DNA from 4 places in the Roseateles sp. GW835-FHT13E02 genome. Region 1 is predicted to be linked to each of the others. Evidence: predicted binding sites of a transcription regulator. Region 1 holds the regulator's gene; each other region holds the start of a gene.
What was found. The regulator FliA, encoded in region 1, starts transcription of late flagellar genes. The targets are predictions, from matches to a motif close to CTAAAGTTTNNNNNNNNNNNGCCGNTA.
Positions count from the first base shown of each region.

Region 2: AC1Q6P_RS06875 (chemotaxis protein CheX) is a predicted target of FliA. The motif match lies at 4,289-4,315, and genes of this name have one in related genera.
Region 3: fliD (flagellar filament capping protein FliD) is a predicted target of FliA. The motif match lies at 1,754-1,780, and genes of this name have one in related genera.
Region 4: AC1Q6P_RS21800 (flagellin N-terminal helical domain-containing protein) is a predicted target of FliA. The motif match lies at 1,602-1,628, and genes of this name have one in related genera.

Region 1 is NZ_JBXAGJ010000001.1:412,462-421,533, forward strand. Features, by position in the region: gene AC1Q6P_RS01765 (diguanylate cyclase domain-containing protein) at 1-1,869, shown strand, start outside; gene AC1Q6P_RS01770 (methyl-accepting chemotaxis protein) at 2,006-3,382, opposite strand; gene AC1Q6P_RS01775 (RNA polymerase sigma factor FliA) at 3,492-4,205, opposite strand; gene AC1Q6P_RS01780 (MinD/ParA family ATP-binding protein) at 4,224-5,048, opposite strand; gene flhF (flagellar biosynthesis GTPase FlhF) at 5,085-6,785, opposite strand; gene flhA (flagellar biosynthesis protein FlhA) at 6,782-8,881, opposite strand; gene flhB (flagellar biosynthesis protein FlhB) at 8,878-9,072, opposite strand, start outside.
Region 2 is NZ_JBXAGJ010000005.1:159,108-168,179, reverse strand. Features, by position in the region: gene AC1Q6P_RS06895 (LpxL/LpxP family acyltransferase) at 1-156, opposite strand, end outside; gene AC1Q6P_RS06890 (lysophospholipid acyltransferase family protein) at 157-1,083, opposite strand; gene metK (methionine adenosyltransferase) at 1,261-2,439, shown strand; gene AC1Q6P_RS06880 (response regulator) at 2,772-3,143, opposite strand; gene AC1Q6P_RS06875 (chemotaxis protein CheX) at 3,251-4,216, opposite strand; gene AC1Q6P_RS06870 (DUF2238 domain-containing protein) at 4,396-5,058, shown strand; gene AC1Q6P_RS06865 (DNA glycosylase AlkZ-like family protein) at 5,070-6,173, shown strand; S-adenosyl-L-homocysteine riboswitch at 6,254-6,376, shown strand; gene ahcY (adenosylhomocysteinase) at 6,509-7,945, shown strand; gene AC1Q6P_RS06855 (TlyA family RNA methyltransferase) at 8,097-8,873, shown strand; gene metF (methylenetetrahydrofolate reductase [NAD(P)H]) at 8,870-9,072, shown strand, end outside.
Region 3 is NZ_JBXAGJ010000028.1:44,614-53,685, reverse strand. Features, by position in the region: gene AC1Q6P_RS21795 (flagellin N-terminal helical domain-containing protein) at 1-506, shown strand, start outside; gene AC1Q6P_RS21790 (flagellin N-terminal helical domain-containing protein) at 858-1,703, shown strand; gene fliD (flagellar filament capping protein FliD) at 1,885-3,315, shown strand; gene fliS (flagellar export chaperone FliS) at 3,574-4,005, shown strand; gene AC1Q6P_RS21775 (flagellar protein FliT) at 4,039-4,338, shown strand; gene AC1Q6P_RS21770 (flagellar brake protein) at 4,412-5,197, shown strand; gene AC1Q6P_RS21765 (pilus assembly FimT family protein) at 5,194-5,742, shown strand; gene fliE (flagellar hook-basal body complex protein FliE) at 5,838-6,161, opposite strand; gene fliF (flagellar basal-body MS-ring/collar protein FliF) at 6,422-8,104, shown strand; gene fliG (flagellar motor switch protein FliG) at 8,155-9,072, shown strand, end outside.
Region 4 is NZ_JBXAGJ010000028.1:53,758-57,107, reverse strand. Features, by position in the region: partial or broken gene AC1Q6P_RS21810 (flagellar transcriptional regulator FlhD) at 1-73, opposite strand, end outside; gene AC1Q6P_RS21805 (tetratricopeptide repeat protein) at 318-845, opposite strand; gene AC1Q6P_RS21800 (flagellin N-terminal helical domain-containing protein) at 1,847-2,686, shown strand; gene AC1Q6P_RS21795 (flagellin N-terminal helical domain-containing protein) at 3,083-3,350, shown strand, end outside.

The DNA of each region.
Region 1 (9,072 bases):
CCCGCCAACTCCGCCCGCAAGCCGGGCGCCACGCCGCCGGCCCAGATCGCCAAGGCGGCGCTGCTGCGCCTGGCCCAGGCGCAGCTGGAGCCAACGCCGGAAAACTACGCCCGCGCCTACGCCATGGAATCCGGCGTTGAGGCCACGCCCGCCGCCCTGCCCGAGCGAGCCCAGGCCCTGCTGGCCAAGCTGCTGAGCATGGGCGTCAGCAACGCGCAGGCGCGGCTGGAGCTGCAGGTCTGCGTGCGCGAGTCGCGCTGGGATGAAGCCCTGCGCGAACTCGAACGCCTGCAGCGCAGCGAGGGCCCCAGCGCCCAGGGCGAGGCCATGGCCCAGACGCTGGAGCGCCTGGTGCGCGGCCTGGAGCGCGGCGGCCGGCAATGGACCGTCGCGCGCAAGAAAGACGGCCTGCAGCGCGTGCTGGAAAACAACCGAAGCGACGGCCAGCGCCTGCTCAAGCGCCTGGACCAGTTGGTCAACAGCTGGGACGGCGATGTCGCCGATGCCAGCATCGCGACCTCGGAAGAGCCCGGCGGCACGCCGAGCCAGTTTTTTGCCGAAGAAGATTTCGCGCCCAGCACCGTGGAGGCGGCCGACAGCGAGCTGCCCGCCAGCGGCGAGGGCGCGGCCCCACTGACTTTCCGTGCCGCCGGCGCCGGCCTGCCCAGCCCCTGGCCAGGCATCGAGACCAGCTTGCACGGCACCGTCCAGCATGCGCTGAAAAGCCCGGAGGGCTATGCCGATGAGCTGATGCGTCAGCTCGACGCCGCCCATCTGGACCTGCTGGCCGGCGGCCCCACGCCCGAGAAGGCCGCCCTGATCGAGGCCTTGTGCCAGCGCGCCCGCCATCTGCTGGACCACCGCCAGCATCTGTTCGGCGAGCTGGGCGAGCTGTGCCGCGAGTTGAGCGCGAGCCTGGTCGACCTGGCCGAGGACGATTCCTGGGCCAAGGGCCAGTGCGAGGCCATGAACCAGACCCTGGAACAGGGCCTGAGCGGCCGCGGTGTGCGCTCGGTCACCGAGATGCTGGGCGGCACGCGCGAGCGCCAACGCGCCCTGCGCGAAGAACGCAGCCGCGCGCGCGATTCGCTGAAGGCGCTGATCCACCAGATGCTGGCCGAGCTGGGCGAACTGGGCCAGCACACCGATCGTTTCCAGAACAGCGTCGGCCGCTATGCCGAGGTGATCGAGAAAGCCGATTCGCTGGAAAGCCTGACCGGCGTGGTGCGCGAGATGGTGGAAGAAAGCCGCAGCGTGCAATCCCTGGTCAAGCAAACCCAGGAACGCCTGACCCTGGAGCACGACCGCGCCAGCAGCCTCAGTGCCAAAGTCGCCGAGCTCGAGGGCGAGTTGCAGCGCCTCTCCAACGAGGTGCAGACCGACCAGCTGACCCAGATCGCCAACCGCCGCGGCCTGCTGGCCGCCTTCGCGGTCGAGCAGGCCAAGGCCGAGCGCGAGACCGGCGACAACGCCCTGATCGCCCTGGCCCTGCTGGACATCGACAATTTCAAGAAGCTCAACGACACCCTGGGCCATGGTGCCGGCGATGTGGCGCTCAAATCCCTGGCGGAGCGGGTGTCACAGCACCTGCGTCCGGGTGACCTGGTGGCGCGCTACGGCGGCGAAGAGTTCGTGCTCATGCTGCCCAGCACGCCGGTGGTGGAAGCGCAGGCGGTGCTGCAGCGCCTGCAGCGCGCCTTGTCGGCCAGCCTCTTCATGCACGAAGGCAAGGATGTGTTCGTCACCTTCTCGGCCGGCGTGACCCTGTACCGGCCGGGCGAAACCCTGGAAGCGGCGCTGGACCGCGCCGATGTGGCGCTTTACGAGGCCAAGCACACCGGCAAGAACCGCGCCTGCGTGGCGCCCTGAGCGTCGCCATCAAAATCCTTCTGGCGTCGTTGGCCCGGCTTGCCGTACTGAGCGTACGGTCTGCACCGGTCCGCCTGGCCAGAACCGCTTCGCTGGCTTTTGCTGGCAACTCTGATGCTCGGAGCGCGCCAAGGCTTCAAAAGCCGAAGGCCAGACGCAAACCGCCCCAATGCCGCCCCTGCACGGTGATGGGCGCTGAGGCCTCCTTCAGCAGCACAAAGCGACCGCCGCCCATATCACGCCGGTAGGTCTGCAGCAGAAACGGCCGCTGGTTGCGCGCCGAAGCCAGGCCGGTGCGGTCATTGAAGATGCGGCGATAGCGGCTGTTGGCGCTGTTCCACACCACATCACCCGGGCGTTGAGGCTGGCAGTACTTCTTGTTGTGGGTGGGCACATAACCGTTGCGATCCACGGCAATGCAGAACACGATCTTCTCGTCGAGCTGCAGCACGGGCTCCTGCACGGCCGGGAAGAGGCGGTCCGTGAGTTCGACAAAATCGGTCAGATGCTGAGCCGGATCGCTGCCAGCCAGAGGCCGATAGCGTTCATCAAAGAGCTGAGCCATGCTGATCTGACGGCGGGCCACGGCCTCCTCCAGCAGGGCGCTGATGCGGGTCGCGGCCTGCTGGGCGGCGGCGATGAAACGGGCATCCTCGACCTCGACGCCGGAGCCGGCAATCTGCTCGATCAGCTCTTCCGAGAGCTTCAAGAATCGATCGCTGCAGGCGGTGGCCACCTGCAGGCTGCCGCGCGCCTGCTGGATGTCGGCCGCCAACTCGTCCGCGCGGGCGCCGAGCGAGGCACTGATTTGCTCGCTCTGGCGGGCGGCATCGGCGATGTGCAGCACATCCTGCTCCACCGCGGCAAAGGCCTGGTGGATGGCGCTTTGCTGGGCCAGGCCGCCGCTGGCGCTGCGCAGCTCGATGCTGAAGCGTTCGATGCGGGCGTCGAGGGCCGACAGCGTGCTCATGATGGCCTTGGACGAACCGTCGACCTTGCCGGCCAGGTCCTTGACCGCATCGGCCACCACGCCAAAGCCCAGGCCGGCTTCGCCAGCGCGCTTGGCTTCGACCGAGGCATTGAACGCAACGAGACGGGTCTGCAGGGCGATCTTGCTGATGTCCGAGGCCGCGTCAGCGACCTCGTGCAGGGTCTGGACGATGCCGCCCACCTCATCGCCAACGCCGGACAAGGCCTGGCGGGCGCGCTGCACGGCCTGACGGCTTTGTTCGCTGGCCCGGCTGATGCCTTGCTGGGCCTGGCGCACCTGGCCCAGCTCGCCCGACAGAGCGGCCATGGCCTGGGCCTGGGCATCGACAACTTTCTGTGTGTCATCCAGCACCCCGCGCACCTCGGCGGCATCGCGGCCGACATGGGAGACCGAACGGGACAGGCTGCCCAGCAGCTGGGTCAGCGCCTGGGTGCTGGGCGCCGCGGCGCCCGCAGCTGATTCGTGGTGCGCGATGGGCACGCTCGATCGGGTGGCGGATTGGCGCTTGGAGCCAAAGAACATGGCGTCTCCTCCCTAAAGTCGCGGCCGGCTCCGAGACCGAGCCTGACCACCCGGAAGGGTAGCAGCAAGAGCTGGGCGCCGCTTGGATCTGAAATTACGGCAGCGGGGCTTACCAGTCGCGGAGCTTGACACGCAGGCGGGCGATGGCCTGGCTGTGCAGCTGGCAGACGCGCGATTCGGTGACCTTGAGCACGACCGCGATTTCCTTGAGGTTCATGTCGTGCTCGTAGTACATGCTCATCATGTACTGTTCGCGCTCGGGCAGGTTCTTGATGGCGGCGACCAGGGCCTCGCGCATGCGATGGTCCTGCAGCTTCAACATGGGGTTGTTGCTGTGGTCGGCCACATGGCGGTCGAGGAAGTCCTCGTCGCCTTCGTCGCCCGACATGTCTTCCAGATAGACCAGCTGGGTGCCGCGCACCTTGCCGAGCAGATCCTGGTACTCGGCCAGGGGGATCTTCATCTCGGCGGCGATCTCGCTTTCGACCGGGGCACGGCCCAGCTCTTGCTCGAGCTTGCGCACGGCGCCTTCGATCTCGCGCTGCTGGCGGCGGGTGCCACGGCTCATCCAGTCGCCGCCGCGCAGCTCGTCAAGCATGGCGCCGCGGATGCGCTGGGTGGCAAAGGTCTCGAACTGCACGCCCTGGCCGACATCGAAGCGCGAGAGCGCGTCGGTCAGGCCGATCAGGCCGACCTGGATCAGGTCGTCGATCTCGATATTGGCGGGCAGCTTGGCGATCATCTGGTGCGCCAGACGTCGCACCAGCGGGCTGTATTGCTTGATCAGCGAGGAGTTATCGAGGCGGCCTTTGGCGGTGTACATCATCAGCTCCTGCGTCAATCAAAGAGTGGCTGCCATGGCCGGGCGCCCTGCACCCATCATGCGCACGGGCGGGCGCAGCGGGCTGGCGTTGACCGAGGCTTCCAGCGCGGCTCCCGGCGGGGCGGCCAGCAGCAGCTCACGGGCCAGATGGCGGATCTCCGGGGAGACCGGCGCCGTCGGCGGTGTCTTGGGGTCCAGGCAGGCCCAGTCGCGCAGCACGGCACCGAGGAAACCATCGGCGCAGGAGCTGATCTGCTGGGCAATGCGATCCGAGAGGCGCAGCTGCGGCGAGCTGGCCAGCAGCAGGCTGTAGACCATCAGGCCGGCGCGGCTGGCCAGCCATTTCATGCCGGCGTAGGCATGGGTGACGCTCATGCTGTCGGTGTCAGCCAGCAGCACCGGGCGCACCTCGCGCAGAGCGACCACACGGGCCAGTTCGGCCGCGCTGGCGTGCAGCAGCACGACATCGGCGAAGGGGGCGGCATCGGTCACGGCTTCCAGGAACTGGGCGGCCGAGCCGTTGGCGTTGATGTAGCGCATGGGCAGGCCACGCGCGGCCAGATAGGACACATCCTTGGACAGGCTTTCCACGCAGGAGGCCAGGTCCACACTCGCCAGCTCCGAAGGCTTGGGCGAGCTCTCGCCGGCATCGACCACCAGGGTGTGCAGGCCCAGCTCGGCGAAGGCCGCGCACAGGCCTTCCAGCAGCACGCCGCCGCCCACCACATGGGGGTTGCTGACGACCGGGATGAAGCGCACCCGCGAGCTGGCGAACAGGCGGCGCAGGCCGTGAGCCTGGTCCTGCGGGGCGTGGGATGAAGCAGAGGTGTGAGCGTCGCGCATGATGAGTGGGGTCTCGTGTGGCTTCAGCATCCGGGCTTAAAACATGCCCATGGCGGCCGGGTGTTGGGAGCCAAGCGCGGGCCCCCCGGCAAAAATCAGGTTCACATCGGCGCTGTCCATGCGCCAGGCGCCGGCGGCGGTGCTGCGCAGGGCGCGCTGCACCAGGGCCTGGCTTGACAGGCGGTGCCAGTCTTCCGGCACGCGCTGGCCGTTGGTCACGCCCAGCACGGTCAGCTTGTGGCGGATCAGGGTGTCCAGGGCCGGGGCCAGCTTGACGGCCTCGTCGATCTTGGACAGCACCAGGCCGTGGCAATCCTTGGCGCCCCAGGCATTGACCACGTCTTCGATGGTCTCGCCCTGCTGGGCGGCGTTGACCACCAGGATCTTGCGCACGCTGGGATGGGCCAGCATCTCGAGCAGCTCGTGGGTGCGGCTGTCGCGCTGGGCCATGCCGGCCGTGTCGATCAGGACCATCTTCTTGGCCGAGAGCAGCTCCAGCAGGTCTTCCAGCGAGGCGCGGTCGTGGGCGGTGTGCACCGGCACGCCGAGGATGCGGCCGTAGGCACGCAGCTGTTCGTGAGCGCCGACCCGGTAGGCGTCCAGCGTGATCAGGCCCAGGTGGGCGGCGCCAAAGCGGGTGGCAAAGGCGGCTGCGATCTTGGCCGTGGTGGTGGTCTTGCCCACGCCGGTGGAGCCGATCAGGGCGAACACGCCGCCCTGCTCTTCCAGCGCCGGGCTGTTTTCATCGGTGTGCAGATTGCGGGACAGCACATTGGCGGCCCACTGGGTTTCATCGGCCGGCTCACCCTTGGCGGCCTGCGCACCCTTGAATTCATTGGGGCAGCCTTCAACCAGCTTGCGCACCAGGGCGGGCGAGAAGCCCAGCTCCAAGAGCTTTTGGGTCAGGCGGGCCTGGATGGGCTGGCGCTGCAGCTTTTCCATGAAAGCCAGGGCGCCGAAGCGCTCTTCGATCAGGCCCTTGACCTGACGCAGCTCGTTCATCATGTCCTGCTGGTCGCGACGGCCGCGGCCGGGCAGATCGGGCAACTCGGCCGTCAGGCTGGTGGCCGGCATGCGGATCTCGTCGCGCAGCACCGGCGGCGAGGGCGGCACCGGCACGGCGCGGCGAGCCGGCTGCGCCGCTTGAGCAGGCGCGGGCTGCGATTCCGGGCGGCGCGGCTGCATGGCTTGCAAGGCGGCCTGAGCGCGCTGCTGGCGTACGGCATTGAGGGAGCTGACGCCGGGATGGTCGGCCGCGACCGCAGGCGCTTCGGCCTGCTGAGCGTAGATGGGATCGGGTGCACCTTCCAGCTCGGCCTGGCGGCGCTTGAGCACGCGCTCGCGCACATAGTCCTGGAAGGACAAGGTGCTCATGGCCAGGGTCTGGACATCGTCAGCCACCTCGCCGCCGAAGCCGCTGGCGGGGTCGTTGTAGCCGAAGCTGGGTTCGCTGCGCTGGCCGGTGCGGGCGGCAAAGCTCTTGGCCGAAGGGTTGACCACGGACGCGCTGGCGGCCGGGCGGCCCGGCTGGGCCTGCAGGCGGCCGGGCGAGGCCACGCGCGGCGCGGTGGCGGCCACGCGCTCGATCTGCGACATGCCTTCCGGCGCCATGGCCAGCACTTCCACGCCTTCCGGGCAGGGCTTGTTGGACAGCACGACGGCATCATCACCAAAGGCCTTGCGGACCAGGGCCATGGCTTCGCGTGATGTGCGGGCGGTGAAGCGTTTCACATTCATGCTGTGCCTCCGATGATGGAACCGATACGGATGGAATGGGTTTCAGGAATTTCGCTGTGGCCCAGCACCTTGAGGCGCGGTGCGGCGCGGCGCAGCAGGCGGGCCATGGGGGCGCGGATCAGATCGGGCACCAGCAGGCAGGCGGGCACGCCGCGGTCTTCCTGGGCTTGTGAGGTTTCGGCGGCGCTGCGGGCCAGGGTGTCGGCAACACCGGGGTCCAGGGCGGCGCCGTTGGGCGAATTCAGGGCTTGCGTGACCAGGCGCTCCAGCTCGGGCTCGAGGGCGATCACGTCCAGCTCCTTCACCGGGCCGTAGATCTGTTGAACGATGGCCGGGGCGATGTGGGTGCGGATGCGGCGGGCCAGCTCGGCCGGATCGCTGATCTGGGCGGCGTTCTCGGCGATGGACTCGACGATGGAGCGCATATCGCGGATGTGCACGCCCTCTTCCAGCAGGAGCTGGAGGACACGTTGCAGATTGGCGATGCCTAGCATTTTGGGAATCACATCTTCGATCAGTTGCGGCGCCTGCTTGGTCAGGTGTTCAACCAGGGCCTGGGTCTCGACTCGGCCCAGCAGCTTGGCCGCGTGAACCTGCATCAAGTGTGAAAGATGGGTGGCCACCACGGTCGAGCAATCAACCACGGTAAATCCGGCCATTTGCGCCATATCTTTCTGGCGGTCGTCGATCCAGACGGCGGGCAGGCCGAAGGCCGGATCGGTGGTCTGGGTGCCGATCAGTTTCTGGGTGGCCTGGCCCGGGTTGATGGCCAGCCACATGCCCGGGAAGGCCTCGGCCTCGCCCACCACGGCGCCGCGCAGGCTCAGGCGGTACTGGCTAGGGCGCAGCTCCAGGTTGTCGCGGATATGCACGGCCGGCGGCAGGAAGCCCACCTCCTGCGCGAACTTGCGCCGTACGCCCTTGATGCGGCTGAGCAGATCACCCTCGCGGCTCTTGTCGACCAGGCTGATCAGGCGGTAGCCCACCTCCAGGCCCAGGGTGTCGACCGGGATGAGGTCGTCCCAGGTCGCTTCGCCATTGGGCTCGGCGGCCGCGGCAGCGTTGTCCTTGGGCTTGATCTCGGCGGCTTTTTGCGCCGCCTGGTCGCGGGTGCGCAGCCACCAGGCCAGGTAGCCCAGGGTGCCGGCGATCAGCAGGAAGACCACATGGGGCATGCCCGGGATCAGGCCCAGCATGCCGATCACACCGGCCGTGATGGCCAGGGACTTGGCCGAACCGAAGACCTGGCGGCCGATCTGGCTGCCGATGTCTTTCTCGGTGCCGACGCGCGACACCACCATGGCCGCGGCCACCGAGATCAGCAGAGCCGGCACCTGGGCCACCAGCGCGTCACCGACGGCCAGCAGGATGTAGGAATCCGCCGCCTGGCTGGCCGACAGACCATGTTGGGCGACGCCGATGATGAAACCACCGACGATGTTGATGGCCAGGATCAGCATGCCGGCCACCGCGTCGCCGCGGACGAACTTGCTGGCACCGTCCATGGAGCCAAAGAAGTCGGCCTCGTCGCCGAGCTCGGCGCGGCGGCGCTTGGCCTCGGCCTCGTTGATCAGTCCGGCATTCAGGTCGGCGTCCACCGCCATCTGCTTGCCGGGCATGGCATCCAGGGAGAAGCGCGCGCCGACTTCAGCGATCCGCTCGGCACCCTTGGTGACCACGATGAAGTTGATCACCACCAGGATGGCGAAGACGATCAGGCCGACCGCGAAGTTGCCGCCGATCAGGAAATGGCCGAAGGCCTCGATCACCTTGCCGGCCGCGCCGGTGCCGGTGTGGCCTTCCATCAGCACCACGCGGGTGGAGGCCACGTTCAGCGACAGGCGCAGCAAAGTGGTCAGCAGCAGCACGGTCGGGAAGGCCGCAAAGTCCAGCGGCTTGACCATATTGGCCGCCACCATCATCACCATCACCGCCATGGCGATGTTGAAGGTGAACATCAGGTCCAGCACGAAGGGCGGCAGCGGCAGCACCATCATGCCCAGCACCAGGATCACCGCCACCGGCGCGCCCAGCGCGCTCAGCACGGCGGCGCGCGGGCCCAGGAGGGCTTGCAGATTGGCGATCAGCGGGTTCATTCTTCGTCATCCTCCAAACCGTCGAGACCGGTCGCGCTGCGGAAATTGGGTTTGTTATGCGGGTCCAGTTCCGGCGGCACTTGCGGGGTCGGTTGCTCAGGCGTCTGGCCTCGGCCGGCCATGGCGGCGCGCAGCTGGTAGATGTAGGCCAGCACCTGGGCGACCGCACCGAACAGGGCGGCCGGGATCTC
Region 2 (9,072 bases), on a different contig from region 1:
CTCGATATTGCGCAAGGCGATGCGCCGGCGCGAGCGGGCCGCCCACCACAGCAGCCGCCCCAGGCCGCGGCCCAGGGCGGCCAGCAGCGGCAGCGGCAGAAAGTGCAGCAGCCAGAGCAGGCCGACGAGGAATTTGGCGCCCCAGATGGACAGCATTCAGCGCTCCGACTCAACGACAGGACCGGCTGCAGGTCCAGCCGCTGGCGCCGGCACGGCCGTCGGCGCAGCACCGATGTCCAAGCCACGTGGCTGCTTGTAGCGGTGGTAGCCCCAGAGGTACTGGCTGGGCGCTTGGAGAATCAGCTCTTCCATGGATCGATTGATATGAAGGGCGGCCGATTCTGGCGTCAATTCACGGCCGATCTCGGGGCCGGGTCGCACATGCACCACGAAACCCCGGCCTTTCTCTAGACGCTCGCCCCAAATCAGCAGGGCACGCGCGCCGGTCTGCTGCAGCAGGCGGCTGGCCAGGGTCATGGTGTAGGCCGGATGGCCGAAGAACGGCGCCCAGACACCCAGACCCTCGGGGGGCACCTGGTCGGGCAGCAGGCCGATGGTGTGGCCCTGGCGCAGAGCACGGATCATTTGCCGCACGCCGGCCAGGTTGGCTGGGGCCGTCTCCAGGCCCGGGCGGCCACGCGAGCCGTCCACCACCTCACGCAACCAGGCCTGGCGGGCCGGGCGGAACAGCACGGTGATGGGGGCATTGGCACTTTCGGCAAATCGCTCGGCATAGGCCTGGGCACAGATTTCGAAGCAGGCCAGGTGCGGCGTCATCAGCACCAGACCGCGCCGGTCCTGCAAGGCCTGCTCGATCAGCTCGGCGCCGTCCCAGCGGACGCGCTCGCCGAGCGGCGTGCCCGCCGGGCGCAGCCAGAGCCAGGGCAACTCGGCAATCATGCGCCCCGCCGCCGCCACGCCGCCGCGCACGGCCGGCCAGGCCAGGCCGGCCTGAGCCACATTGGCGCGGTAACGGCGCCGGTAGGTCGGCGAGGCCCAGAAGGTCAGCCAGCCCGCCATCGCGCCGACGGCATGGAGCAGACGCAAGGGACATTTAGAAAGAAGGCGAAGGAGCAGGAACATATTTCTATAATCAGCGCATCGCCGAGTTACTGAACAACTTGCGGGGCGATGCGGGCTTTATTCATGTGATTGAAGTCCCGCCGGGCAGCGATGCTCAACAAATGCTGCTAAAGCGTTCGCCGCGTCTCCAAACCAGACAGTCCGGCAACGCCGTCGAACTATCAAAGGAGTGTAAAAGTGGCGAACGATTTTCTCTTTACTTCGGAATCGGTTTCTGAAGGTCACCCGGACAAGGTGGCTGACCAGATCTCTGACGCGATTCTCGACGCAATCTTCACCCAAGACCCCTTGTCGCGCGTGGCAGCCGAAACCCTGACCAACACGGGTCTGGTGGTGCTGGCCGGTGAAATCACCACCAACGCCCATGTGGATTACATCCAGGTGGCGCGCGACACCATCAAGCGCATTGGCTACGACAACACCGAGTACGGCATCGACTACAAGGGTTGCGCCGTGCTGGTGGCCTACGACAAGCAGTCGAACGACATCGCCCAGGGCGTGGACCGCGCCAGCGACGACCATCTGAACATCGGCGCCGGCGACCAAGGCTTGATGTTCGGCTACGCCTGCGACGAGACGCCCGAGCTGATGCCGGCACCGATCTACTACGCCCACCGTCTGGTCGAGCGCCAGGCGCAGATGCGCAAGGACGGCCGCCTGCCCTTCCTGCGCCCGGACGCCAAGAGCCAGGTGACCATGCGCTATGTGGACGGCAAGCCGCACAGCATCGACACCGTGGTGCTGTCCAGCCAGCACGCGCCCGAGATGAGCGACGGCGCCAAGATGAAGCCCGCGTTCATCGAAGCGGTGATCGAGGAGATCATCAAGCCGGTGCTGCCCAAGGAATGGCTGAAGGACACGAAGTACCTGATCAACCCGACTGGCCGTTTCGTCATCGGCGGCCCGCAAGGTGATTGCGGCCTGACCGGCCGCAAGATCATCGTCGACACCTACGGCGGCGCCTGCCCGCACGGCGGCGGCGCCTTCTCGGGCAAGGACCCGAGCAAGGTCGACCGCTCGGCCGCCTATGCCGCCCGTTATGTGGCCAAGAACATCGTCGCCGCCGGCCTGGCGCGCCAGTGCCAGATCCAGGTCGCCTACGCCATCGGCGTGGCTCGCCCGATGAATGTGACGGTCTACACCGAAGGCACCGGCGTGATCAGCGACGACAAGATCGCCGCCCTGGTCAACGAGCACTTCGACCTGCGCCCCAAGGGCATCATCCAGATGCTGGACCTGCTGCGCCCGATCTACGCCAAGACCGCCGCCTACGGCCACTTCGGCCGCGAAGAGCCCGAGTTCACGTGGGAACGGACCGATAAGGCTGCAGCACTGCGTGCTGCAGCTGGGCTGTAAGCCCACCTCGCGCCAGCGAGGCATCGGTTCGTGGGCGATGCTCATGTTGCACAGCAACGTGAGCAGAGACCAACGGACTGACAAAGCGGCGGCGCTGCGTGCAGCGGCTGGCCTTTAAGGGCCAGAAGACGCCGCAGGCGAACCCGCCGCTTTGGGGCTTTGCTCATATCGCGCAGCGATGTGAGCAAAGCCCACAAGGCTGCAGCGCTGCGTGCAGCGGCTGGGCTGTAAGCCCACCTCGCACAGCGAGGCTTGCACCAGACAGGCCCACGCACCAACAGAAAGGCCGCTCCGGCATCCCCGGAGCGGCCTTTTTTCTTGGCCTGCGCGCTTCAGCTCAAGCCGCAGAATTTCTTGAACGGCGCCAGCACCGCATCGCCGCGGAAGGGCTTGACGATCCAGCCGGTTACGCCGACATCCTTGCCGCGCGAGCGCATGGCGGGGTTGTCTTCGGTGGTGAGCATGATGATGCGCACATCCTTGTTGCCCAGCTCCTTGCGGATCTTCTCGGCCATGGTCAGGCCGTCCATATTGGGCATGTTGACATCGCTGACGATGAGCTTGATGCCGGGGTCGCTGCGCAGCTGCAGCAGGCCATCGCGCCCATCGGTGGCCACGGCGACCTGAAAGCCGTTCTGGCTCAGGTAACCGGCCACGATTTCGCGCATGGTGTTGGAGTCGTCAACCACCAGAACATTCGCCATCTTGTTTCCTCCTCGCGCCAACCTCGAGGGTCACGCTGGGCTTGATTGATTGATTGATTGATTGAGTATGTAAAAGATTGGGCAAGAGCTTTGGCCGCGCTCAACGCTCAAAAGAGTTCCAGCTCGCCGGTGGGGCCGACCTCGGGCGCCTCGGCGTCGAACTCGGCGAACTCATCGGGCGACCAGTGCAGATTGAAGATGAAGCGCTGCACGATCATCAGCGGCGGCAGGCCCGGCCGGAAGGGATCGGAGAGCTGGTAGCGGATGCACAGCTGTGGGTCCTGCGAGCCAAAGGAGATGTATTTGTGCTCGTGGTTGATGACGATGGGCACCTGGGTCTGCTGGTTGGCAAAGGCCTTGGGCGGGATGTAGCGATTCTTGAACGCACCCCAGATCAGGTTGGTGGTCTCGCCCAGCATGTGGTTGAGCTCGCGGAAATTCAGGTCGCCACCGATGCCGGCGTAGCTGAAGCCCTGGATCAGGCCCTGGCGCAGCGCGCTTTCCTCGGTCTGCAGCATCATGTAACCGCGGCACCAGGTGCTCTCGATGGCGATCAGGGTGGAGACCTCGCCGTGGATGATGCGGTCGTGCACCACATAGGGCGACTCGGACACCACCAGGGCATTGGGGAACATGGCGGCCAGGGCCGAGCGGGTCAGCTCGACGATGCCGTAGACCAGGCGCGTCGGGTAGCGCAGGCTGAAGATCGAGTACTCGACCGCGGCCTTGAGGTGGTCCAGGTCGCCGGTGTTCCAGCGGTGGCGCACCACTTTTTCTTCCTCGGGCGTGAGCGGCCGGTCGGTGGTGCGGCGCAAAAAGATGGGCAGCTCGGGCCGCAGCTTGTGGATGGCGCGCGCCAGGTGCAGACCGTCCTCGCCCTCGCAAGGCAGGTCTTCTGCCAGCAGCACCCCGCCGAGGTCCTTGTTCTGGGCCAGGGTGGCCAAGGCATCGGCTGACGAGCGGGGAAAGGCCATCAGGCCCACGGACTGGCAAAACTCGGTCAGCACCTGGTACTGCGCGGCGTCATGCTCCAGCAGCAGTACCTTGGCTTCAAGTTGGGTGGTTTCGGTCATGATGCGTCCACGGAAAAGCCATCCTGGCCTGCACGCAGGCCGACACCGCCCAGTGGCCCGGGCGTTCTCGGTTTTCGGCAGCCGGCGGCAAAGGTTGAGGGCAATTGCAGGCCGGGGATCGCACAGCAGCCCAGGTTTCACCTGACGCCCCCGCCTCGGGCGGCGGCCACAATGCCGGCATGCCTGCTGTACCCTCGTCCCGTTCGACCCCATTCACCCCGCCGGCGCAGCTCAGCGCCACGCAGCTGGCCCTGCTGGCCGGGCTCAATCTCGCCGTGCTGGCCTGGAGCCGCCTGGGTGCCTTCGATGCCGCCACCTGGTGGATGGAGGTGGCGCCGGTGCTGCTGGTCTGGCCGCTGCTGCTGGCCACGCAGCGGCGCTTCCCGCTCACGCCCTTGCTGCTGGGCCTGATCTTTGTCCACGCCCTGATCCTGATCGCTGGCGGCCACTACAGCTACGCCCGCGTGCCCCTGGGTGACTGGCTGCGCGAGATGTTGGCCCTGGGCCGCAATCCCTACGACGGCCTCGGCCATCTGGCGCAAGGCTTCATCCCCGCCATCGCAGCACGCGAGCTGCTGCTGCGCAAGACCGGGCTGCAGCGCGGCGGCTGGCTGTTCACCGTGGTGACGGCCTGCTGCCTGGCCATCAGCGCCATCTACGAACTGATCGAATGGGGCGCCGCGGTGGCCCTGGGTCAGGGCGCCGATGAATTCCTGGGCGCCCAGGGCGACCCCTGGGACACGCAGAAAGACATGACCCTGGCCTGGCTGGGCGCCATGCTGGCCCAGCTGCTGCTGGCGCGCGCCCATGACCGCGCGCTGGAGCGCCTCGCGCAGAACTGACACCAAAGCCCATGCCCGCCGCCGCCCTCACCCTGACCCTGCCCGATCTGCGCCGCTACGCCGTGGCGCGCAGCCTATTCAAGCCCACCAGCCTGCCCCAGGCCATCCAGCGCCTGGGCTTTGTCCAGGCCGACCCGATCCGCGCCCCGGCGCGGGCGCAAGACCTGACCCTGAGGCACCGCGTCAAGGACTACCGCGCCGGCGATCTGGAGCGCCGCTACACCCGGTTGGCGGTGGAAGAGGATTGCCTGGTCAACTACGGCTTCCTGCCGCGCGAGCACCTCAAGCTCATGCATCCGCGCAGCGCCAAGCGCGCCTGGGACGCCAAGACGCGCGCTCAGGCCGAGGCCATCCAGGCCTTTGTGCAAGCGAAGGGGCCCTGCCACCCGCGCGAGATCCAGCAGCATTTCAATCTGGGCTCCACCCGCAATGCCTGGGGCGGCAGCAGCAATGCCACCACCCATTTGCTGGACGGCATGCATTACCGCGGCCTGCTGCGCGTGCAGCAGCGTGAGCAAGGCCAGCGCATCTACAGCGCCGTGGCCCACACGCCCGATCCGCGCACACCGCACGAGAAAGCCCAGGCCTTGCTGGATCTGGTGCTGGCCAAGTACGCGCCCCTGCCTTCGCGCAGCCTCGGCCATTTGTGCAGCCTGCTCGGCTATGGCGCGCCACACCTGCGCGGCGAGCTACGCCAGGTGCTGGCCCAGGCGCGCAAGACCTGGCCCCAAGCCCAGGTCGAAGGCCAGACCTGGTTCTGGCCCGAGGGCGAGAACCCCGGCTCCAAGCGCTGGAAGCTGGACGAAGCGGTGCGCCTGCTGGCCCCCTTCGACCCCGTGGTCTGGGACCGCCTGCGCTTTGAACAATTCTGGGGCTGGGCCTACCGTTTCGAGGCCTACACGCCCGCGCCCAAGCGCAAGCTGGGCTACTACGCCCTGCCCCTGCTCTGGCGCGGCGAGGTGATCGGCTGGGGCAATGTCAGCAGCGCCGAGGGGCGCTTGCAGGCACAGCTGGGCTATGTGGCCGGCAGGGCGCCCCGCGAGCCCGGCTTCAGCGCCGCGCTGGACGAAGAACTGGCCGCCATGGCCCGCTTCCTGGGTGTGGATGCCCCCTGAGTCCTGAGCTCGGGCCGGGATTGGCGGGAAAACCCGGCCTGTTCCAAGCGCGAAAGTGGCGCTTGCGACTAGAATTCGTCCGTTCCGAGGAGCGTTGCAACCTGCCGGTCTGGCTTCAGACCCCCAGGCCAGGCTCGGAAAAATTTGCACAGCGGCCTCGTCATCCCCTCGGCCCTGTTCATTGGCAACCGCGCTCACCCGCTGACGTCCTTGCGTGGGTGAACGGTTGCATGCATCAAACCAGGGTTCGGAGCACCGAACCGGTTTTTTTCGTCCTCCCCCTCCTCCAGGCAATGAATGCAGCGGCTTCATATTTCGCATGAAGGAGCTGATCCATGACCGCCCAAACCACCACCTCGCTGGCCGCTGACCAGTACCACATTGCCGACCTGTCCCTGGCCGCCTGGGGTCGCAAGGAACTGACGATTGCCGAGAGCGAAATGCCGGCGCTGATGGCCATTCGCAAGGAATACGCCGCCACCCAGCCGCTCAAGGGCGCCCGCATCACCGGCTCGCTGCACATGACCATCCAGACCGGCGTGCTGGTCGAAACCCTGCAAGCGCTGGGTGCCGAAGTGCGCTGGGCCTCGTGCAATATCTTCTCGACCCAGGACCACGCCGCCGCCGCCCTGGTGGCCCGTGGCACGCCGGTGTTCGCCTACAAGGGCGAGACCCTGGAAGACTACTGGGACTACACGCACCGCATTTTTGAGTTCGCCGGCAAGGGCGAGCCAGGCGAAGGCCCGAACATGATCCTGGACGACGGCGGCGATGCCACGCTGCTGATGCACCTGGGTCAGAAGGCCGAGAAGGACCTGTCGGTGCTGGACAAGCCGGGCAGCGAAGAAGAGCGCATCCTGTTCGCCGCCATCAAGGCCAAGATCGCTCAAGACCCGACTTGGTACACCCGCAAGAGCGCCGAGATCATCGGCGTGACCGAAGAGACCACCACCGGCGTGCTACGCCTGAACGAAATGGCGGCCAAGGGCAGCCTGCTGTTCCGCGCCATCAACGTCAATGACTCGGTGACCAAGAGCAAGTTCGACAACCTCTACGGCTGCCGCGAATCGCTGGTGGACGCCATCAAGCGCGCCACCGACGTGATGGTGGCCGGCAAGATCGCCGTGGTGGCAGGCTACGGTGACGTGGGCAAGGGCTCGGCCCAGGCCCTGCGCGCCCTGTCGGCGCAAGTCTGGGTGACCGAGATCGACCCGATCTGCGCCCTGCAAGCCGCCATGGAAGGCTACCGCGTGGTGACCATGGAATACGCGGCCGACAAGGCCGATATCTTCGTCAGCGCCACCGGCAACAAGAACGTGATCCGCTACGAGCACATGGCCGCGATGAAGAACAACGCCATCGTCTGCAATATCGGTCACTTCGACAACGAGATCGATGTCGCCTCGCTGTCCAAGTGTGGCTGGGACGAGATCAAGCCGCAGGTCGACCACGTCATCTTCCCCGATGGCAAGCGCATCATCCTGCTGGCCAAGGGCCGTCTGGTGAACCTGGGCTGCGGCACGGGTCACCCGAGCTATGTGATGTCGTCCAGCTTCGCCAACCAGACCATCGCCCAGATCGAGCTGTTCGCCCACAAGGACGCCTACGACATCGGCAAGGTCTATGTGCTGCCCAAGCATCTGGACGAGAAGGTGGCCCGCCTGCAGCTGACCACGCTGAATGCGCAGCTGAGCGAATTGAGCGATGAGCAGGCGGCGTACATCGGGGTGCCGAAGACCGGCCCCTTCAAGCCCAACACCTACCGCTATTGATCGGAGGAGGGCTACTGCGCGGCGCTCAGGCGTCGTTGGGCGGTGCTCGGAATCCTCAGGTACCCCAAGTACCTTCCGGTTCCGGCGCTCCGTCCGCCTAGCCTGAGCACCGCTCGCTACGCCCTGGCAAGACTGAGTTTCCTTTTCACCTATGCGCGCTGATCAACTGTTAGTTTCCAAAGGCCTGGCGCCGACTCGTTCGGCGGCGCAGCGGCTGATTTCGGCCGGCGCGGCGCAGTGGCGGGCGCCCAAGGACTGGCAGGCCATCCGCAAGGCGGGTGAAGAGTTGCCGGAGCATTGTGAGCTGCGCGTCAGCGATGACGCAGAGTTGCGCTTTGTTTCGCGCGGCGGGCTCAAGCTGGAGGGCGCGCTGCAGCAAAGCGGCCTGGATGTGCGCGGCCTGACGGTGCTGGACATGGGCCAGAGCACCGGCGGCTTCACCGACTGCCTGCTGAAAGCGGGCGCGGCCAAGGTCGTGGGCGTGGACGTGGGCCACAGCCAGCTGCATGAACAGCTGCGCCAGCACCCCCAGGTGGTAGGGCTGGAGCATCTGCATGTGCGCGAGCTGGCCGGTTCAGCCTTGGCGCAGCACGCGCCGCCCGAGGGCTTTGCCCTGATCGTCGGCGACCTCAGCTTCATCTCCATGCTGGGGGCCTTGCCGCATCTGGCGGCTTGGCTGGCGCCCCAGGGTCAGGTCTTGCTGCTGGTGAAGCCGCAGTTCGAGCTGGGCAAGAAAGCCTTGGCCCGCGGCGGCCTGGTCAAGGACGCCAAGCAATACCCGCTGCTGGAAACCCAGGCCCGCCAGGCCGCCCGAGATCAGGGCTGGCAGGTGCTGGGCTATTTTGAGAGCGCCATCACCGGCGGTGACGGCAACAAGGAATTTTTCCTCTGGGCGCAGGCACCAGAGCATGCGAAAGACAAGCCATGAGTACTGCAACACCCCGCGTGCCCGTCAGCTTCGAGTTCTTCCCGCCCAACACCCCGGTGGGCACCGAGAAGCTCAAGACCGTGGTGCAAGACCTGAGCGTGCTGAATCCGCATTACTTCAGCGTCACCTACGGCGCCGGCGGCTCCACCCGCGAGAAGACCCTGAGCACGGTGATGGACATTGCGGCCGCTGGCTATGA
Region 3 (9,072 bases), on a different contig from region 1:
AGGAGTTCGCCGAGCTGGGCTCGGAAATCCAGCGCGTGCTGGCCGGCACCACCTTCAACGGCACCGCCATCCTCGGCGCAGGTGCGAAGGCCAATGACTTCCAGATCGGCGCCAACACCACGGTGAACGATATGGTGACGGTGACCACCACCAATCTGACCACCGATACCGACATCACGGCAGTCACCGGTGACGCGATCGACAACACCAAGACCGTGGCCGATCTGAAGACGACCATCGACAACATCGACACGGCCATCAACACGGTCAGCTCGACGCGAGCCACCTTGGGTGCGGCGCAGAACCGATTCGAAGCGGTGATCTCCAACCTGATGGTGTCGGTGGAAAACCAGAGCGCTTCGCGCAGCCGCATCATGGATGCCGACTACGCCTCGGAAACCGCCAATCTCAGCCGCGCGCAGATCCTGCAGCAGGCCGGCACGGCGATGGTCTCGCAGGCCAACCAGATGCCGCAGCAAGTGCTGTCGCTGCTGCGTGGCGGCTGAGCCACCGCTCGGCTGAAGCGCCACCGAAGGCTGGATCGCCGGCCTCGACAACAGACTCTCCGCTCGCTCCGCCACCCTGGCTTGCTCCAGGGCGCGGAGCTTTTTTATGGCCGTGGTTTCACGGCCTTTTCCTGCTTTCGAGGCACGACAGACTGCTCAAGAATTTGGCCATCGGGTTGAAACATGGAAAGCATCACCCGACGTCCGGACCCAAGCCCCCGGCCCCACCAGGCCCAAGCTTGAACAGACCGGGCGAGTTGACAAGCGAAGGCGCCGGCTCGGCCGGCTCCCCACACTTGGATTGACGCGCCGGCCTGGCCGGGAGTTACCGGATTCTGTAGGAGTGCTCAAATGCCGCAAACCATCAACACCAATATTGCCTCGCTGAACGCGCAGCGCAATCTGAACATGTCGCAGGGCTCCCTCGGGGTGTCCATGCAGCGCCTGTCCTCGGGTATGCGAGTCAATTCCGCCAAGGACGATGCGGCAGGCCTGGCGATTGCCGAGCGCATGCATGCCCAGGTCCGAGGCATGAACGTCGCCATCCGCAATGCCAACGACGGCATCTCGCTGGCGCAGACCGCTGAAGGCGCGCTGTCCAAGGTCGGCGACACGCTGCAACGCATGCGTGAGCTGTCGGTGCAGTCCCGCAACGCCACCAACACCACCACCGACCTGGATTCCATCGGCAAGGAATTCGGCGAGCTGGCTCTGGAAATCGGCCGCGTGCTGGCGGGCACCACCTTCAACGGCAAGAAGATCCTGGGCGCCGATGCGGTGATCCCGCAGGAGTTCCAGGTCGGCCCCAACACCGGCGCGGAAGACACCATCACGGTGACCACCTCGGACATGACGGTGGACCCCACCATCACCGCAGTCACCGGTGCCACCATCGGCAATGCCTCGACCACAGCCGATATCAAGGTCATCATCGACAACATCGACATCGCCCTGAACACGGTCAGCAGCCAGCGCGCCACGCTGGGCGCCTCGCAGAACCGTTTCGAGGCCGTGATCTCGAACCTGCAGGTTTCGGTGGAAAACCAAAGCGCCGCACGCAGCCGCATCATGGATGCCGACTACGCGGCAGAAACCTCCAACCTCAGCCGCACCCAGATCCTGCAACAGGCTGGCAATGCCATGGTGGCCCAGGCCAACCAGCTGCCACAGCAGGTGCTGAGTCTGCTGAAGGGTTGATCGAACCCGCCTCGCCGGCCTGGTGCCGACGAGCGCGCGCACGGTTCCTCTCAAGTTTTGAGCACCTTCGGCCGATACCGCCTTTGCGTATCGGCCTTTTTTGTCTCGACCCCGCGATTCGGCGCCGTTTGGACCACAAGACTCGGACGCGGATCCCAACCCAGTCACAGGGAGAACCACCATGGCCGCCATCACCTCCGCAGGCATCGGCACCGGGCGCGATATGGAGACCTTGATCCAGCAGCTGGTTGCCGTTGAGCGCAAGCCCATCAGCGCCTTGAAGACCGCCACCGATGGATTGAAGACGCAGCTGTCCGCCTACGGCAAGGTGCAAAGCGGCCTTTCCGCCCTGCGTGACGCCGCAGCCAAGCTGACCAACCCCGATCTCTGGGGCTCGGGCCTGGGCAGTTCCAGTGACGCGAGCAGCGTCAGCGTGACACCCGGGCCGGGTGCCGCGGCCGGTACCGTGGCCGTGTCGGTCAGCCGCTTGGCGACCGCACAATCGGTGTCCACCAGCTACCAGCCCGCCACCGGCCCGGTCGGCCAAGGCAGCATCACCATCGAGCTCGGCAAATGGAATGCCGACCAGACCAGCTTTGACCCCAAGGCCGGCAGCAGCGCGGTGACCATCGACATCAGCGAGGGTGGCAACACCCTGGCCCAGATCCGCGACAAGATCAACGCCGCAAAGGCCGGCGTCACAGCCTCCATCGTCACCGATCAGGGCGGTTCCCGTCTGGTCATGCGATCCACCGAAACCGGCGCCAGCAATGGCTTTCGCATCGGTGTGATCGATGGCGATGGTCTGCTGGACGGCCAAGGCCTGGACGCGCTGTCGTTCGACCCGCGCACGCCCGACGCCTCCAAGGCAGTCCAGAACCAGGCCGCCGGCAATGCCCTGGCCAAGCTCAACGGGCTGGACATTGAATCGGAAACCAACACACTCAAGGACTCCATCGACGGCCTGACCATCAACTTGCTCAAGCCCACCACCGCCGATGTCAACCTAACCATCTCGGCGGACAAAGAGGCCATCAAGAAAGCCGTCACGGATTTCGCCACCGCCTACAGCAGCCTGGCGGCCCTGGTGAAGGACCAGACCAAGTACGACCAAGCCAACAAGACCGCCGGCACCCTGCAAGGCGAAGGCTCGGTGCTGAGTGTGCAATCGGCCATGCGTGGCGTCAGCGGCGGCACCACCACCCTGGGTGGCAAGTTCAGCCGCCTGGCCGACATCGGCCTGGACCCCGTGGCCGACGGCAGCCTCAAGGTCACCACGACCAAGCTGGACAAATCCATGGCCGATCTGGACAGCCTCAAGCAGCTCTTCATGGCCGTGGACAACGGCAACGCCGAGAACAGCGGCATTGCGCAGCGCATGCGCAAGTTCGCCGACCAGGCCCTGGGCATTGACGGCAGCCTGAGCACGCGACAAAAAGGCCTGCAGGACCGCATCAACGGCAACGCTCTGCAAAGCACCAAACTGGAAGAAAAGGCCACACTGGCCGAGACCCGGCTGCGCGCGCGCTACACCGCACTCGATGTGCAGATGGGCAAGCTCAACAACCTGTCCAGCTATGTCAGCCAGCAAATGGCTTTGCTGAACAAGTAAGGGCCGCGGCCCTTCGACCCTGCACGCGCGCTGCAGCGTCTGATCCCCTCCGAGCAAGCGGTGGTTTCGCAAGAAGCCACCGCTTGCTTGCTTTGTGAAGCATGCAAAAGCACGGCGCCGACCGCCGTCCAGCCGGCACAAATTCGCACTTTCTTCAAGCCCGCGTTTGCAGGCAGATGCGGTGTCTTCCAGCACTCAAGTTCAGCGCCCCGGGGTCGAAAACAATTCAACACGAGCTTCCCCGGAAAGAATCCCACCATGTACGGCAACGCAGCCTCTCCGTTCGCATCCAGGACACAGCGCGCCTCGATGTACCGCAAGGTCGGACTGGAGACCGATGTTCAAAGCGCCAGCCCGCACCGTCTGGTCGCCATGCTGTTCGACGGCATCTTTGCCGCCATGAATCAAGCCCTGGTCGCCATCGAGACCAACAACACCGAGCTGAAGAACAACTCGCTGTGCCGCGCGGTTCGGATTCTGGACGAGGGCCTCAAAGCCACGCTGAATCTGGAAGCCGGCCCGCTGGCCCAGGACCTGGGTGACCTCTACGCCTACCTGTGCATGCGCCTGACCCAGGCCAATCTGCGCAGCGATGCAACCCTGATCGAAGAATGCCAACGCCTGCTCACCCCGGTGCGAGACGCCTGGACCGCCATCGGCCAGTCGCCGGAAGTGCAGCGCGCGGCCTGATCCACCTAACACTTGTTTCTTGCGGAAATTGTGATGAACACCCAACTTCTGAGCTACTACGAAGCCATTGAGCAAGCCAGCGCCGACATGCTGTCCGCCGCACGCACCGGCAACTGGGACGAAGTCGTCAAGCTCGAGGGCGCTTGCGTGCTGCTGATCTCCCAGCTCAAGCATGCCGCTGCCGGTGAAAAACTGGCCCCCGAAGAGAACAAGCTGAAGACACGCATCATGCAGCGCATCCTGCTCAACGACGCCGAGATCCGCCATCTGGCCGAACCCTGGCTGGATGATCTGGACCAGGTGCTGTCCGGCAAGAGCAAGACCTTGCACTGAACACCGGCCCACGGTCTTTCAACGCGCCGCCCGGGAGCCTGCCAGACCCCCCGGGCGAAACCGCCCCTCCCGCATGAGCTCCACTCCGCCCCCCTCCACCTCGCCCGACTCGGCTGCCTCTGCCGACTCGGGCGATTTTCGTATCCAGTCCCCGGTCGAGATTCTCGGTCTGCTGCAGCGCCTGCAGCAGGAGCAGACCCCGCTGATCCTCAGCACACCGGAGGGCCTCAGCCTCTCCACCCGAGTCTGCGAACTCGATGCCGACAAGGGCCGATTGCTGCTGGACCGGCCCGCAGCCGCCAGCCCGCTGCCGAACCTGCTAGGCGCCCAGGAGCTGACAGCCGTGGCCTATCTGGACCAGATCCGCCTGCAGTTCGATCTGGAGGGGCTGATGCTTTTGCAAGCCGGCCCGCAAGCCAGCCAGGATGATCTGCTGCGCGCCAATCTGCCTCAGCAGCTCTACCGCTTCCAGCGCCGCCAGGCCTTTCGCGTGCGCCCGACCAGCCGCACGCCGCAAGCCCATGTCTGCGTGCCCGGCGCCGACGAGGCCAGCCCCATCACCCTCAGCCTGCGCGTGCTGGACCTGAGCCTCGGTGGCCTGGCCCTGCTGCTGCCGCCCGGGCCGGCTGCGCCGGCCACCGGCCAGCTGCTGCAGGCCGTGCGGGTGGAACTGGACCGGCACACCCGCCTGATGGTGGATCTGCGCCTGCAGCATGTGCGCCCGCAAGCCGACGGCAGCCGCCAGCTGGGCTTGACCTTCGAGAACCTCGACCCACTCGCCGAGCGTGATCTGCAACACTATGTGGAACAGGCGCAGAAGATGGCACGCCTGCTGCGCAAGGCCCAGGGCACACCATGAATCACAACAGCCGCCCGAACCTGCACCGCGGCTTCACCCTGCTCGAAGCGGCCGTGGTCATGGCCGTGCTGGCTGTGGTGATGGCCGTTGCCGTGCCCAATTACCGCAGCTTCATCCAGCGCCAGCAGCTGCGCGACGCGGCCAACAGCCTGCTGATGGACCTGCGCAACGCGCGCGAAATGAGCGTGTCCCAGCGCAGCCCGGTGTTCGTGAGCTTTCAGGCCGGGCCAGAGTGGTGCTGGGGCATCAGCCGCGACCACCCCTGCGACTGCGGCCCCACGGTGGCCGGCAGCAGCAAGTCCTTCGATCCAGCCACTGGGCGAGCCACCGCCTGCACACTGACCCGTAGCAAGGGGCGTGACTACCCCGATGTGCGAATGGATTCAGCCGTCGATGCCGAGTTTGAGCCAGCCCTGGGCCAGGCGCCGCGACATGGCGCCACGGCCTTCAGCACCGGCAAGGGCCAAGCCCTGCGCGTAGAACTCAACAGCATGGGGCGGGTGCAGGTGTGCGGGCCGGCAGCCCAGACGGCCTCGCCCTGCTGAAGGCCTTGGGCTTGGAGCGCAACGCGGGAAGCCTTGCGCAAGAAACAGCATCGAGTGCCGCGGGACGGGCGGAGCCTCAGCCCCCCCCTACCCCGTCAGACCTGCATGTTCATGATTTCCGAATAGGCGGACACCAGGCGGTTGCGGACCTGCAAGGTGGCTTGGAAACCGATCTGGGCCTTCTGCATGGCCACCATGGTCTCTTCCAGGCTGACGGTCGGGTTGTCCAGCTGCACCTCGCGCTGCAAGCGTGAGGCCTCGTTCTGCGAGCGGCTCACGCCTTGCATGGCCTGAGCCATGGCGTCGCCAAAACTGGCGCCGCCCATGGCCTTGGCCTTGGACAGCGGCTCGCCATTGATGTTCAGGCCAGCGCGCGCGGTGGCCTGGGCGAAATCAAAAGGTCTGAGCTTCAGTTCCATGACAAGGGACTCCATCCACGCCCCGTGGCCAAGGCGAAGCCAGAGCCGGAGCGATGGAGGGAACTGTAGGCCCGGACGCGCCGTCTGAAGGAGGGAACTGCGCTCGGTTCTTCGGCCTGTTCCAGGCTTTCTTGAGGGGGCAAATCCGAATAATTCAATGCATCGGCAATGCCTGTCGTCCGCCGTGAAAACCATCACGGATTGGCACCCGCCTCTTCACTTTCAGACCGACAGACCCGCCCTCCAGCCCGGCCCGACTCATGGACAACGCCCTCAGCCCCGCCGCCAACACCCTGCCCCTGGTGACACCCGAGCCTGCCAGCTTCGGTGCCCGCCTGGCAGCCTTGCCGGTGCGCAACAAGCTGATGATGGGCGGCGGCCTGGCCATGCTGGCCGCCGCCGTGCTGGCCATCACCCTGTGGTCCAACCAGGGCGACTACCGGCCGGTGTTCACCGGCTTGTCCGACAAGGACGGCGGCGCCGTCATCGCCCAGCTGGCCCAGCTGAACGTGCCCTACCGCCACGAACCCGGCGGCACCATCCTTGTGCCGGCGGCCCAGGTCTACGACGTGCGCATGAAGCTGGCCTCGGCCGGCCTGCCCAAGGGCAGCAGCGTGGGCTTCGAGCTGATGGACAAGAGCTCCATCGGCCAGACCCAATTCAACGAACGGCTGAACTTCCAGCGCGGCCTGGAAGGCGAACTGACCCGCACCATCACCGCCCTGGCCGATGTGGCCGATGCGCGCGTGCACCTGGCCATGCCGGAGCAGAACGGCTTCTTCCGCGAGCAGCAAAAGCCCAGCGCCTCGGTCATGCTGACCCTGCGCGGCGGCCGCTCGCTGGATCGCGCCCAGATCGCCGGCATCGTCCACCTGGTTTCGGCCAGCGTGCCGGGTCTGTCGGCCAAGGCCGTCAGCGTGCTGGATCAGACCGGAGCCCTGTTGTCCAACAGCCCGGAAGCCAGCAATGGCCTGGACAGCCAACAGCTGCAATACAAGCAGCAAATCGAATCGAACTTCAACAAGCGCATTTATGAGCTGCTGGAGCCAGTGGTGGGCCGCGGCAATCTGCGCGCCACGGTGACGGCCGATGTCGACTTCTCGCAGATCGAGAGCACGGCCGAAGAGTACAAGCCCAACCGCGGCCAAGGCGCCACCGCCGCGGTGCGCAGCGCCCAGACCAACGAGTCCATCAACGGCACGCCCGCGCCACCGACCGGCGTGCCCGGTGCCGCCGCCAACCAGCCGCAAGCCCCGGCCACCGCACCCATCGAAGGCGAAGCTGCGCCACTGCAGGCCGCCGGCGGTTCGCCCAGCAACAGCACCAAGCGCGACTCCATCACCAACTACGAGCTCGACAAGACCGTGCGCGTGGTGCGCAACGCCACCGGCAATGTGCGCCGCCTGAATGCGGCCGTGGTCATCAACCACCGCCCCAACACCGACCCCAAGTCCAAGGTTTCCAACATCCCGGTGCCGCAGGAAGAGCTGGACAAGCTGACCGCTCTGGTCAAGGAGACCATGGGCTTCAACCAGGAGCGTGGTGACTCGCTCAAGATCATCAGCGCGCCCTTCCTGCAAGACAAGCAAGAAGAGGTGGAACTGCCGCTGTGGAAGCAGCCCTTTGTGCTGGACCTGCTGCGCAGCGCTGCCGTGCCACTGGCCCTGGTGCTGGTGGCCCTGATTGCCGTGTTCGGCATGGTGCGCCCGGCCATCAAGGCCGCCAACCCGCCACCGCCGGAAGCCAGCGACACCGCCTCGCAGCTCAACGCCGTGGTCGACGACGAGAACGAACTGCCCGCCCTGGGCGCCGACGGCGGCCTGCCCGCCCTGAGCGGCCCGGTTGCTAACGAAAAACTTGAGCGTGCCCGTGCACTGGCCCGCGAGAACCCGATTGCCGTGGCCAACATCATGCGCAACTGGATCAACGGTGAAGTCGAGTGAGCCGGACCGGCCGCACGTCTCCCCCGCCATATTGACCAACGAGCCCGACCATGGATGACAAAGGAATCGAAGACGCTGCCATCTTGCTGATGTCTCTCGGCGAGGAGGAAGCGTCGGAAGTCTTCAAGCATCTGGCCCCGAAAGAGGTGCAGAAGCTGGGCGAGACCATTGCCAAGCTGAAAGTCGTGGGCCGCGACAAGGTCGAGCAGGTGCTGACCCGCTTCGACGCCGTGGCCGAAACCCAGAGCACCCTGGTCTCCGACACCGATGAATACGTGCGTCAGGTGCTGCGCAAGGCCCTGGGCGAAGACAAGGCCAATCTGCTGCTCGATCGCATCCTGCAAGGCAGCGATGTGTCCTCGATCGAAAGCCTGAAGTGGATGGACGCGGCCTCGGTGGCCGAGCTGCTGCGCAACGAACACCCGCAGATCATTGCCGCCATCCTGGCCCATCTGGACTTTGACCAGACCAGCTCGGTGCTCAAGGTCTTCACCGAGCGTCAGCGCAACGAGGTGCTGGTACGCATCGCCACCTTGGACGGCATCCAGCCCATGGCGCTGAAGGACCTGAACGAGGTCATGAGCCAGGTGCTGGCCGGCGGCGAGCGCATGAAGAAATCCAACCTCGGCGGCGTCAAGACCGCGGCCGAGATCATCAACATGCTGGGCTCCAGCGTGGAGGCTTCGGTGCTGGATTACATCCGCGAAGCCGATGCCGACCTGGCCCAGAAGATCATGGACAACATGTTCACCTTCGACGATCTGGACAAGATCGACGACAAAGGCATCCAGGCCGTGCTCAAGGAAGTGCAGAGCGAATCCCTGGTGGTGGCCCTCAAGGGCGCGAGCGCCGAGCTGCGCGAGAAGATCCTGCGCAATATGTCGAGCCGCGCGGCCGAAACCCTGCGCGAAGACCTGGAATCGCGCGGCCCGGTGCGCCTGTCCGAGGTGGAAGCCGAGCAGAAGGAA
Region 4 (3,350 bases), on a different contig from region 1:
TCAGGTTCTGCGCCAGCATCAGGTAGTTCAGATTGGCTTCACGGATCTCGGCGAGGATTTGGTCTGCGTTCATGGTTTGACTCCGGTCTGTTTGCGATTCGTCTCAACGTGAAACGAATTGTGAAGACCCGATCAGCCCCGCAACATCAGCCCAAATCCAGCTCTTGAGTCCCGGTTCTTCCCAGAACCTTGTCAGGCAACTTCCTACATGCGCGTCCAGCGCGAGGGCGGCGCTTCGGGGCGCTGCCCTGTCCCAGGGCCGGCCCGCAGGGCGGGCGTGAACTGCGTCACGCCGCGCGCCCTGTCATCCTCAACGCTCAGTCGCCCAGACCGAGCAGGGAATTCAAACGCGCCAGCTCGGCCTCGGCCACCGGCAGCAGATCCGGGGCTTCGTCCAGCAGGCTGTCCATGGCCAGGGGCTCCAGGCGCAGCAGATGGCGCAGGGTCTTCTGGGCCTGCAGGGTCTTGCCCAGGCCCGAGCAGGCGAAGCCCAAGGTGTAGAGGCTGGGGCCATGGTGCGGGTGCAATTCCAGCGCACGCTTGGCGTAGGTCGCGGCCTGGGCCAGCTCGCCAGCGCTCAGCAGCAAGGCGGCCAGATCGCTCATCAGATCGTGCGACATCGGCGTCTGCTCCAGCGCCTGCTTGAGCATGGACATGCCCAGGCCCAAGCGGCCGTGCGCGGCCTCGACAAAGGCGGCATTGCGAGCCTGGGCCAGCAGCAGTGCGGCCTCGGTGCCCATTTCGGTCGGCTGCGCCTGCGCCTGCGGGGCCGCAGCGGCCGCGGCTTGCGACTCGATCTGGCCTTGCTTGCCGGCCTTCTTGCTTGCTTGCGTCGTTGTGTGCATTTCAATCTCCAAAGGTGTTGATGCCATTCACAGCCAGCGCCTGAGTCCAGCGCACCATCGTTCCCGATCGATCCAAAAAACTACGGACCAGCCACCCGACCCGGGCCACGTCATTCCGTGGTCAGTCGGGCTGTGCGTGCTGCGGCCTTGAGCTGGTACTGGCTTTGGAAGCGCACGCGCGGGGCGCGCATTTCGACCGCAATGGAGTGGACTTTAGGTTGGCGTGCACGCGTGATTCGCGAGAAAAGCACGGGCTTGGCGCCCTTACTCCAAGCCTGTGCGCAGCCGGCGCCGCCGAAAACAAGTCAGAGCGAGGCCGAATTCGAGATTGCTCCTCTCGACCGGCCGCGATGCCATCCCGCTCTGCTCCTGTTTCCGCTGACCTTGTGAAGTGATGGCATGAAGTGATCGAAGACCGAGACCTGAAGTTCATGCAACAACCCGGGTATCTGGCGGGTTGATGGACCATCCAGCCGCTGCCCACGCGGCCCCGGGGCCATGCATGCCTCCAGTTCAGCACATCCACGAAGAAAAGGACTTTCCCAGCCACAGCTCGCACACGCGCCTCACGACAGCTGCACGACACCCTCGCATGCCGCTGGCCCTCCTCACTTGTTGTTTACGCCTGTCTCTGCTTTCTCAGCCCTTGCTGCATCCGGCCCTCGGGGCCCGCAGGCTCCGGGCGCCAGGCGATCCGAAGAACAAGGCCAGGACCCAGCCGCTTATCGAGCGATCCAGCCTCTTGACAAACAGCACTTAAGTTCCGACGGGTGCTGTCCGATACCACTTCCAACGGGTCTGGAAACAGGCGCGTGGTCCGGTAACAAGGCCGCTGGTTGAGCACTCTCGCAAGGGAATGCAGGGCTTCACAGGCTGACTGGCGCCGGGCGGGGTGGATGGAAGAGTCACAAGGCTTTCGTCCACGTCACAAATGCCGCAAGGCATTTGCCAACACGTCGGCGCTGAGCCGGGAATCTTCGTAGCTGAAACAGGAGCGCATCATGCCCGCAATCATCAATAGCAATATTGCTTCTCTGAACGCGCAACGCAACGTTGCCACGTCACAGTCTTCTCTCTCTGTCTCCATGCAGCGCTTGTCGTCTGGCATGCGCGTCAACTCCGCCAAGGACGACGCCGCAGGCCTGGCCATCGCGGAACGCATGAGCGCCCAGGTGCGCGGCATGAACGTCGCAGTGCGCAATGCCAATGACGGTATCTCGCTGGCGCAGACCGCTGAAGGCGCACTGGGCAAGGTGGCCGATTCGCTGCAGCGTATGCGTGAGTTGGGCGTGCAGGCCCGCAACGCCACCAACACCACCACCGACCTGGACTCGATCGGCAAGGAGTTCGCCGAACTGGGCGCCGAAATCCAGCGGGTGCTGGGTGGCACCACCTTCAATGGCACCGCCATTTTGGGCGCCGGCGCGGGCGCCAAGGTGTTCCAGGTCGGCGCCAACACCACGGCCAATGACGTCGTCACCGTGACCACCACCAATATGGGCGGCAACGCCGACATCACAGCCGTCACAGGCGATGTGATCGACAACACCAAGACCGCCGGCGACCTGAAGACCACGATCGACAACATCGACACGGCCATCAACACGGTCAGCTCCGAGCGCGCCACCTTGGGTGCGGCCCAGAACCGCTTCGACGCCGTGATCTCCAATCTGATGGTCTCGGTGGAAAACCAGAGCGCTTCGCGAAGCCGCATTCTGGACGCCGACTACGCGACGGAAACCGCCAATCTGAGCCGCTCGCAGATCCTGCAGCAGGCGGGCACGGCCATGATCGCGCAAGCCAATCAGATGCCGCAGCAAGTCCTGTCGCTTCTTCGATGACCCCGGGCCAGCCTCGCTGGCCCTGAGTACGCCCGTCGTCACAGAAACGGCGACCCTCACCCCTCCAGCACAAGCCCCTTGACGCTGCCCTCTCGGCGGGGCAGCGTCTTTTTTAAGGGCTGTTTTTCAAAAAAAGGCAAGAAAAAATCTTCAAGGGATTCAAGACATTGCTCGATAACTTTCCCAACGGGCCCGAGGAAACAAGGGACACCGTGGTCCGGTCAGCCGGCCCTGTGCAGACGCCTCATGCGAGGCGCCGCACCAGGCAGGACGCGGACGGTGCAGAACAGGCGGCCCCGGCTGCCTGGATGCTGGCAAAGCCGCTTTGCAAGCGGCCAAGTTATCGACCGTATAGACCGGGTTTCCGGGATGTCTTGAACACCGAAAGGATTGAAAATGCCCTCCATCATCAACACCAATATTGGCTCGTTGAACGCACAACGTAACGCGTCAACCACACAGCTCTCTCTGGCCACCTCCATGCAGCGACTGTCTTCGGGCATGCGCGTCAATTCCTCCAAGGATGACGCCGCTGGCCTGGCGATCGCCGAGCGCATGCAAGCCCAGGTGCGCGGCATGAACGTCGCCGTGCGCAATGCCAACGATGGCATCTCGCTGGCGCAGACCGCTGAAGGGGCCCTGTCCAAAGTGGGTGACTCCCTGC